Regions from separate parts of the Pseudomonas syringae pv. coryli str. NCPPB 4273 genome, predicted to be linked through region 3. Evidence: predicted binding sites of a transcription regulator. Region 3 holds the regulator's gene; each other region holds the start of a gene.
What was found. The regulator FliA, encoded in region 3, starts transcription of late flagellar genes. The targets are predictions, from matches to a motif close to CTAAAGTTTNNNNNNNNNNNGCCGNTAA.
Positions count from the first base shown of each region.

Region 1: the regulator FliA is predicted to act here: its motif matches at 1,476-1,503, upstream of P406_RS15875 (methyl-accepting chemotaxis protein).
Region 2: the regulator FliA is predicted to act here: its motif matches at 1,543-1,570, upstream of P406_RS05775 (methyl-accepting chemotaxis protein).

Region 1 covers NZ_AWQP01000037.1:85,867-89,126, reverse strand. The annotation lists gene P406_RS15875 (methyl-accepting chemotaxis protein) at 1-1,309, opposite strand, end outside; gene P406_RS15870 (NEL-type E3 ubiquitin ligase domain-containing protein) at 1,607-3,260, shown strand, end outside.
Region 2 covers NZ_AWQP01000008.1:2,761-6,020, reverse strand. The annotation lists gene P406_RS05785 (manganese catalase family protein) at 1-676, opposite strand, end outside; gene P406_RS05780 (DUF6555 family protein) at 1,105-1,329, shown strand; gene P406_RS05775 (methyl-accepting chemotaxis protein) at 1,756-3,260, shown strand, end outside.
Region 3 covers NZ_AWQP01000015.1:9,337-12,596, reverse strand. The annotation lists gene P406_RS07640 (chemotaxis protein CheA) at 1-21, opposite strand, end outside; gene P406_RS07635 (protein phosphatase CheZ) at 55-840, opposite strand; gene P406_RS07630 (chemotaxis response regulator CheY) at 860-1,234, opposite strand; gene fliA (RNA polymerase sigma factor FliA) at 1,491-2,231, opposite strand; gene fleN (flagellar synthesis regulator FleN) at 2,228-3,061, opposite strand; gene flhF (flagellar biosynthesis GTPase FlhF) at 3,177-3,260, opposite strand, start outside.

The DNA of each region.
Region 1 (3,260 bases), on a different contig from region 3:
CCGCCGACTGGATTTCCCGCACCATCTGCTCGATGTCATACGTGGCGACGGCAGTCTGGTCGGCCAGGCGACGCACCTCGGTGGCCACCACTGCAAACCCGCGACCGTATTCACCGGCCTTTTCGGCCTCGATGGCGGCATTGAGCGACAGCAGGTTGGTCTGGTCGGCGACCTTGACGATGGTGACGACGACCTGATTGATGTTGCCGGCCTTCTCGTTGAGGATCGCCAGCTTGGCGTTGACCAGATTGGCAGCGCCCATCACCTGATGCATGGTGTCTTCCATGCGTGCCAGGCCCTGCTGACCGGAGCCGGCGAGCACCGAGGCCTGGTCTGCCGCCGAAGTGACTTCAGTCATGGTCCGCACCAGGTCCCGCGAGGTGGCGGCGATTTCCCGCGACGTCGCGCCGATCTCGGTGGTGGTTGCCGCGGTCTCGGTGGCGGTAGCCTGCTGCTGGCGGGACGTTGCAGCGATCTCGGTGACCGAGGTAGTGACCTGTACCGAAGAGCGCTGCGCCTGCGCTACCAGCGCGGTGAGCTCGGAGACCATGTCGTTGAAGCCGGTCTCGACCGCATTGAACTCGTCCTTGCGCGACAGGTTCAGCCGGGTACTCAAATCGCCCTTGCGCATGACGTCCAGAATACTCACGATCATCTGCATAGGAGAGGTGATCGAGCGCATCAGCAGCAGCCCGCAGGCAGCCGCCGCCATGACCGCGATCAGCAGAGAGAGCACCATGCTGATCTTGGCACCCAGCACAGCGTTGACGATATTGGTGGTGGACTGGTCAGCCAGTTGCTTGTTGGCAACGATCAGGTCTCTGAGCTGCAGACGGCCCTCGCTCCAGACCGGATTGAGCTCGTTGTAAAACTCATCGCGAGCGCCCGCATAATCACCGCGTTCGTACTTGGCGTGAACATCGGCAAGCATGCGCGAATAGACCTCGCGGCGCTTTTCGAACACCGCAAAGCTGGCCCTGTCCGTGTCATCGAAGATGGATTTCTTGTAGCCGTCCATCTGCGACTGAAGGGCGTCTTCAAACCCCTTGAACTGGTCCTTTTCCTGCTTGGTCAGCGGCCGCCCCTGCCCTTCGGCAATCAGCTCCAGCGTGCGGATGTAACTCTCGCCCCAGGCACTGCGCACCAGGGTGCTGTAGTAGACGCCGGGCAACGCATCGAGACGCACATCTTCCTCGCTGGACTCGATGGACAACAACCGTGAATAAGATACAACGACCATCAGTAGCATGATTGCGATGATGACGGCGAAACTCGCCAGAATCCGTTGGCGCAAGGTCCAGTTCTTCACAGTCAGCCCTCAAGAGTTCAACGACGGCGTCGGGCCGTGTTCAAGAAGCGGACCGACGGACGGTCCAAACGGCGTGAGTATAGCCCAGCCGTAAAACGTTACATGGGTAATACAGAACGAAGTCACGGCCGCTATCGATCGCCACTCTTTCGTCCCGCTTCATGTCTTGTCGGCCATCGCCACCACTACTTGAGCAACGGTCTTCAGAAACAGCGGGAGTACATAGATAGTTAGCACTTGCACGGCAAGTCGCGGCCGTAAGCTTTGTCGCCTGTTCATTCACGACAAGGCACTTAAATGCTGGATCTATCTCCGTCGGGCAAGGCTCCTGCACTCCCGCATCTGCAACTGATAAAAGACAAATCCCCCGAGTGGCTGCTTCAGGCCGAGCCGGCGACCCATGCAGCCTTGCGCAAGGCTTCGCGACGCCCCGTGCAATGGCTGGCGAGCGCACGTAAGTCCAACCCTGATCAGCTCGCCGAGCTGCAGCGCCTGTACGCCGAGCACCGCGAGTACGAGCAACAGGTTCGTCCGACGCTGGATCGCCTGTCGACGCTGGAGGACTTCGCAAGGCCCCTGCTGACAGCCGCCATCAAGGATCGCTTCGGACTGCAGGTGGACGTCGCCGACACATGGCTGTTCCATGCCAGTCGTGCGCGGGTCGACCAATCATTCAATACGGCATCCAGAGACCCGCTAACGCAGGCAAACATTGCCCTGAAGGCCGCGACCCAAAGCCTGCTCAACGCCGCGTTGCAGAATTTCGAAGCCTGGGAAACAGTTCCGGGCGCAATGGATTCCAGCACCGGCCTCAAGGCCCAGGTGTTTTCTTCGTTTGAAATCATCGGCCCACAGATCAGCGGAAAGTCCTTGCCGCTCTCCCCGACCGGCTTTGCGGCGCTGTGCCGTGAGCTGGACCTGGGCGGCCAATATCAGGCGCATATCCAGGCCGCCTTCAGCGCGCCTTCGACCCCCGACGAAACGGCAGACGCTGCGGCATCGAGATTGCGCCAGAGCTTCATGCAACTGGAAGCATCGTCGATCCGGCTGCAGTTGCAGATTGCCTCCCTGCAACAGCAGGTCAGCCCGGGTTTGCAAGGCGCATTACTGGAGCTTCTCGACGGCAAACAGCATGTCCGACTCGATAACCGGCCGGTCAACTGCAGCGTACTGTGCCTGGGCGACATCGAACTAACCGGCCCTCTGGTGATTGGCAAGGACCGGGATATGGTCACGCAGACGGAACGAATTGTGGTGTATATCCCGGATGATCCCGTTGCGCCGCTCAAGGAATACGACTCGGTCGAAGTGTTTATAAACGCATTGCGCGAACGGATGTTCATCAACGGCTACCTGAACTTCTTCCTGCGCTTCATACCTGCGCGCCATCGAAGTGCCTTGTTTGAAAAGTTGTCCGAACGCCTGCACCCCAAAGTCAAGAAAGGCGGCATTTTCGAGCGTCAGTGGCTGGAGCGTGAAGCCGACCGAAACGCCCGACTCGACCTGAGAGAAACGCTGTTGCAAGGTCCGCTGCCGGAGAACCTGTACGAGCGCAAACGTGCTGCCCTGCGCGACGACGCACTGTTTCATGGGGTGCCTACTGCGGCACAGGACCAGAAGACCTTCGATGAGCGCGTGCAGTACTTCATGGACACCGCCTTCAATGTCCTGAACATCGCCGGCTTCGTCGTCCCGGTACTGGGCGAAGTGATGATGGCCGTTACCGCCGTTCAGCTGGCTCACGAAGTGTATGAGGGCGTGGAGAGCTGGGCCAAAGGCGAGAAACAGCAGGCGTTCGCCTACCTGTTCGATGTGGTCGAGAACGTTGCGCTGATATCGGCGCTTGGCGCTGCGGCGACGGGCGCAGCAGGCATCCCGGCGGTACAGACGCCAGAATTCGTGAACAGCCTCAAGCCCGTGGAATTGCCGGGCGGCATGACCCGCCTGTGGA
Region 2 (3,260 bases), on a different contig from region 3:
CGCCGCGTACATTGGGTTCGCCGGACATGTTGAAGTACTTGTTGGTGAATTCCGGCATGCCCGGCAGTTTGCCCTGCGGGAAGTTGGGCTGGATGGCGTGCAGGGCTTTTTCAAAAGACAACTGGTGTGCAATTTCGCGAGTCATGAGAAAGCCCAGCGCTTCTTTAACGCCCGGGTCATCCGTCACGTTCATCAATCGCTCGTAAACAATCTTGGCTCTGGATTCTGCGGCGATGTTGGAACGGAAGTCCGCTGTCGGCTCGCCGATCGTATCGATATAAGCCGCTGTAAAGGGCACGCCGGCAGAGTTGGTCAATGGCGCACCGGAGCCATAGAGCAGGCTGGTGATATGTGAGTCATTGCCGTTACCGTTGATAGAGCGATACAACTCGCCTTCTTCTTCGATGCCTTCAGCCAATTGACCTTTGGCGCCCTTATTGAGCATGACAATGATGGAACCCACAATTTCAAGGTGGCTCAGTTCTTCGGTGGCGATATCCATCAGCAGGTCTTTACGGCCTGGATCTTCTTCGCTCAACCCTTGAGTGAAATAGCGTCCGGCTGCAGCCAGTTCACCCTGAGCCCCGCCGAACTGCTCAAGCAGAAGGTTGGCCAGTCCAGGATTGGGTCTTGCTACACGTACGGTATATTGAAGTCGCTTGTTATACATGAACATGTCGTATCCTCAGGCTTTGATCTCTCGGGAAGCGTCAACCCATGTGCATGGGCTCGATTCAACGCATTCACAGGTTATGAGGCACTGTGGAGCGTGATCATTACTGCTAACTTTTTTAAAGAGGACCGACGGTGCTTAAACGGCAGTTCAATAGAATTTTATTATTCCCCTTGCGTGGTTGAATATTCGTTCATCGTCGCGGAGAAGCCTGCTTGAACCGGCCTGGCGGCCGGCACTGTTTTACACAGGAAACAGACTGAAAAGTGCAGTTATAAACAAACTCTATCAATCACTAAACCCTAGAGTTCAGTTATAAGGATACATCAACATGTGGCCACATGACATCATTTAGATTATGGCATTAATATTTTGAATTTTTTGAAACTGCTGCGATCTGTTTTGCGAGTCGACAAAGCAGGAGCACCACAATGGCTGATGAAAAACACTACCGTATCGATTACCTGCTGCATGGCAGTTACAAGACGTTCTACATAAGGGCAGGCGCCATGGATAATAAAGAGGCCTGGCACTGGGCTTCAGTGGATGCCGGGTTCGGTGCGATCCCCAAGTACCGTTCCGATCCGGTGCCGAAGCTGAGCAAGCCTCAGGCTGAAAAGCTCGGTCTGTCGAACGTGGAGTGGGCGAGGGCTTGAATAGCCCTCGATCACCTCGATACGACGCTTACCGTCGTGCGTCACGATGCCGCACGACGGTATTACCCTTTTGCAAAGTCTACGGTCGCCCGACTGTCAGATGAACGGCTGTTTCCAGCCTGATCGACCTTAACACCCTCATTCGAATCATGCCTGCCGCAAGCGTCATACCGGCAAAGCGCTCTCGCCCGCGATTCGCCCGATGATTCTGACCTCACGTTAACCGTGGCTTGGTCGATAGCTCCAGTATCAGGCGATAGCACCCATTGAACTTCCTGATAGGCCACTGCTCTCAAGTGATGTCAATGTGCCTCTATCTGAATGGATGACCTCGTTCAGCACGGCACAGCTGCCCCGTACTACCCGTGATGCAAAGAAAGGAGCTTTTCCGCCCGGATCGGACACCCTAATTAAAAAGAGAACACTATGAACATCCTTTCGCCTGGTATCTACCTGACCAACCGCCTGCGTTTTCCTGCCAAGTTTGCCGTTTTAGCCATCATTATCGTCATCCCGCTGATCGTTCTCGGTCTTCGGGTTTTCAACAGCCTGAATGCAAGCATCGACACGGTCGCGCAAGAGCGCGTTGGCCATGAGTACCTTCAAATGACCACGCCCGTTCTGCGACTTTCCATGCTCCAGCGTGCTGCCAGTAACCGTCTGCTGGCCGGCGATGCCTCTGCCGCTCAGGATATAACCAGCAACCGCGCTCAGCTCGAGACTGCTCTTGCTAACCTTGCCGACATGGATGCGCGACAAGGGCAGCAGCTGGAAACCGAGAACCGCGTACAGCGCCTGCGTGAAAGCACCCGCTCCCTGATGGACAGTATCAAGCCAGGCCTGTCGCAGAATGAAGTGTTCGCCCAGTGGAATGAGCAACTGGCCCAGACACTCAACTTTATCTACTACGTCTCGGCTACCTCGGGCATGGTGCTGGACGAAGATTACGCCTCGCTGTTTCTGATCGACCTGAGCACCATCCGTATGCCCCGGGAAATCAACGTTGCCGGTCAGATCCGCGGTATTACGGCAGGTTTGATAACCGGTCAGGGGCTGAGTGTATCGATGCTTGGCTCGCTGGAGAGCCTGCTGAAGATCGAACTGCAATTTCGTGCGGAGCTGGAGCAAAGCATTCGACTGCTCAAGCGCCGTTCGCCAGAACTGGCCGCGCGCATCAGTGATCCGATCACTGCCTCTACTGCAGCGATGGACAGCTTTCGCGGCGACCTGCACGCGTACGTAAAAGGCACAGAGTTTTCGGTGCAGCAGGGGCAGGCGCTGAGTGCGCGCGGCAACGTCGTTGTCTCGGGCCTCTACAAGGCTCAGGACGAAATTCAGACTGCGCTTCAGGATGAGTTGAATACGCGCTACGACGCCCTGGTGCTGCAACGCGAAATCGTCATCGCCATGTGCGTGGTTATGGGTTTGTTGCTGCTCTATGCGTTCTGCAGCATCTACCGCGCCTTGCGCCTGACCATCGACAGCCTGCTGGGCGTAACCCGCCGTCTGGGCGAGGGCGATCTGAGTGCACGCGTAGCGGTCGTCAGCAAGGACGAAGTGGCGGATATCGCCAACGGCCTGAACCTGATGGCCGACGCCTTCGCCAGTTCCATCTCGCACATGGACCGCACCTCTTACGAACTGACTGATGTCGCGTCCCGGCTGGGCGCATCCATCGGCCTGGCCAAGCAGTCGATGAACGCGCAGCAGGCTGAAACGGAGCAAGTGGCGACCGCGATCAACGAGATGACCGCGAGCGTCGCCGACGTGGCGCAGAACACCGAAGGTGCCGCACTGGCCGCCGATGAAGCGAACACTGCGTCACGTAACGGTCTGCGCATCATGCACCAGGCACACTCGACCATTCAGGCGCTGGCCGAAGAAGTGGAAGTCAGTGCCCAGAAAGTCCAGGCGCTGGCCCTGCACAGTCA
Region 3 (3,260 bases):
TTCATCGGCGCCGAAGCTCATGGGGTGCTCCCTAAAATTAACCGTCAACAGATCTTAGAAGCCGAGGCTCGATAGCAGATCGTCTACATCATCCTGTCCGGATACGACGTCTTCACGTTTATCGGCATGAATCTGCGGACCTTCACCCTGAGCGAGATGTTTTTTAGGATCTTTTTCATCGAGGATGGATTGTTCGTCATGTTCGATGCCAGCAAAGCGATCGACATGACTGGCCATGAGCACCAGTTTGAGCAGATTGCTCTCGACTTCAGTGACCAGTTGCGTCACACGCTTGATGACCTGACCGGTAAGGTCCTGGTAATCCTGGGCAAGCAGAATGTCATTGAGATGCGCGGAAACCTGATGGGTTTCCTTCTCGGTACGCGTCAGAAAACCATCGACCCGCTTGGCCAGCTCGCGGAACTCTTCGGCACCGATTTCGCGGCGCATGAAACGTCCCCAGTCGTCGCTCAACGCCTTGGCGTCGGAACTCAGGCCGTTCATGACCGGCGTACTCTCCTCCACCAGGTCCATGGTGCGGTTGGCCGCATTCTCGGTCAGCCTCACCACATACGACAGGCGTTCGGTAGCATCCGTGATCTGCGACACTTCCTCGGCTTGAGGCATGTGCGGATCGATGTGAAAGTTTACGATTGCACTGTGCAGCTCACGAGTCAGCTTGCCCACTTCCTGATAAAGGCCGCGGTCGCGTGTCTGATTGAGTTCGTGGATCAGTTGCACAGCGTCACCGAAACGACCCTTTTCAAGGCTGGTGACAAGTTCCTGCGCGTGTCTTTTTAAGGTCGACTCAAAGTCGGCCATCGAATCATTGTTATCCATAGCGCCCTCGCGGCTTGCATCAGCTATTGACGCGTTCAAAGATCTTGTCGATCTTGTCTTTCAGGGCTTGGGCAGTGAATGGCTTGACTACATAGCCGTTCACCCCAGCCTGGGCAGCTTCAATGATCTGCTCACGCTTGGCTTCGGCAGTGACCATCAGCACGGGAAGGCTCTTGAGGCGTTCGTCCTTGCGGACTTCGCGCAGCAGATCGATACCGGACATGCCAGGCATGTTCCAGTCCGTCACCAGAAAGTCAAAGGCACCGCTCTGCAGCATCGGCAATGCGGTCAGACCATCATCCGCTTCCGATGTGTTGGTAAACCCCAGATCACGCAAAAGGTTCTTGATGATCCGCCGCATCGTTGAGAAGTCATCAACGATGAGGATTTTCATGTTCTTGTCCAATTCGACCTCCAAGCAGTCTTTAACGCGTTCAGCACCTGAACACGCTGTTCACTCAATACTGGCACAGCACACCCCCGGCTGTACGAAACGACGACGGGCTTGGCACAACAACAGGCAAGGACCTGAGAAACAAGCCCATCGAGGCAATGCCTGACAGGCTTCTGACGGGTCGATCCTGTTACCACGTAACGCTCTGCACAGCCGGCTTGCAGTCAACATGCGGCCAAAGACCGCACATTGCCTGTCAACGCGCTCGCCACTCCCCCAAACGCCCTCGCAAACGAGCTGCGCACTGGCTGTGTAACTGACTGACCCGAGATTCGCTGACCCCAAGAACCTCTCCGATTTCCTTGAGGTTCAGCTCTTCGTCGTAGTACAGCGCCAACACCAGACGCTCGCGCTCTGGCAGATTGGCAATTGCATCGGCCAACGCAGCCTGGAAGCGCTCGTCTTCCAGGTCGCGCGACGGCTCAAGCGATCCGCTTGCGCCATCCTCGTGCAGCCCTTCATGATCGCCGTCCTGCAGCAGGTCGTCGAAACTGAAGAGGCGGCTGCCCAAGGTGTCATTCAAAATCCCGTAGTAATCATCGAGACTCAACTGGAGTTCGGCCGCAACCTCGTGATCTTTAGCGTCACGGCCGGTTTTAGCTTCAATTGCCCGAATTGCGTCACTGACCATGCGCGTATTGCGGTGTACCGAGCGTGGCGCCCAGTCACCCTTGCGCACTTCATCGAGCATCGCACCACGGATGCGAATGCCGGCGTAGGTCTCGAAACTCGCACCCTTGGTGGAATCATACTTGGTGGAGACTTCAAGCAGGCCGATCATGCCGGCCTGGATCAGATCCTCGACCTGCACACTGGCCGGCAAGCGCGCCAGCAGATGATAAGCGATACGCTTGACCAATGGCGCATAGCGCTCGATCAACTCATATTGTGAATTACGGGACGCCTTGCTGTACATCTGGTAGCCGCTCGCAGTCATTGCACAGGCCCTGCACTGGTCTGGTGAACGAGTCGCTCAACGAAGAACTCGAGATGACCCCGCGGATTGGCTGGCAACGGCCAAGTATCAACCTTCTGGGCAATGGCCTTGAAAGCCAGAGCACATTTGGAACGCGGGAATGCTTCGTAAACGGCGCGCTGTTTCTGTACAGCCTTGCGTACGCACTCGTCGTACGGCACGGCGCCTACATACTGCAGCGCAACATCGAGAAAACGATCCGTCACTTTGGTCAGTTTGGCGAACAAGTTGCGCCCTTCCTGCGGGCTCTGAGCCATGTTGGCCAGTACCCGGAAGCGGTTCATGCCGTAATCGCGGTTAAGCAGTTTGATCAGGGCGTAGGCATCGGTGATCGACGTGGGTTCATCGCACACCACCAGCAGCACTTCCTGAGCGGCGCGCACGAAGCTGACCACCGACTCGCCGATACCGGCGGCCGTGTCGATCACCAGCACATCGAGGTTGTCGCCAATCTCGCTGAACGCCTGGATCAGGCCGGCATGCTGGGCGGGCGACAGATGCACCATGCTCTGGGTGCCGGAAGCAGCGGGTACGATTCGAACCCCGCCCGGCCCCTGCAACAGCACGTCGCGCAACTCACAACGCCCCTCGATGACATCGGCAAGTGTGCGCTTGGGCGTTAACCCGAGCAGCACGTCGACATTGGCCAGACCCAGATCGGCGTCCAGCAGCATGACGCGACGGCCAAGCTCGGCGAGGGCCAGTGAAAGGTTCACTGACACGTTAGTCTTACCGACGCCACCTTTGCCACCGGTCACCGCGATAACCTGTACGGGATGCATGCTGCCCATGTTATTTCTTTACCTTGTCTTGCGTAGACCGAAACCACATCGAGGGCTGCACGTGCGCAAATGAACACTGCATGGCAGACCGTTGACGCAGGGACATTCCAATAATATCCATCACTTAACCCACTCTCTTGCCAGGGGTGTGATAGAGGTCAGCAAACATATCAGCCATTGCTTCCTCGCTAGGCTCGTCCTGCATCTG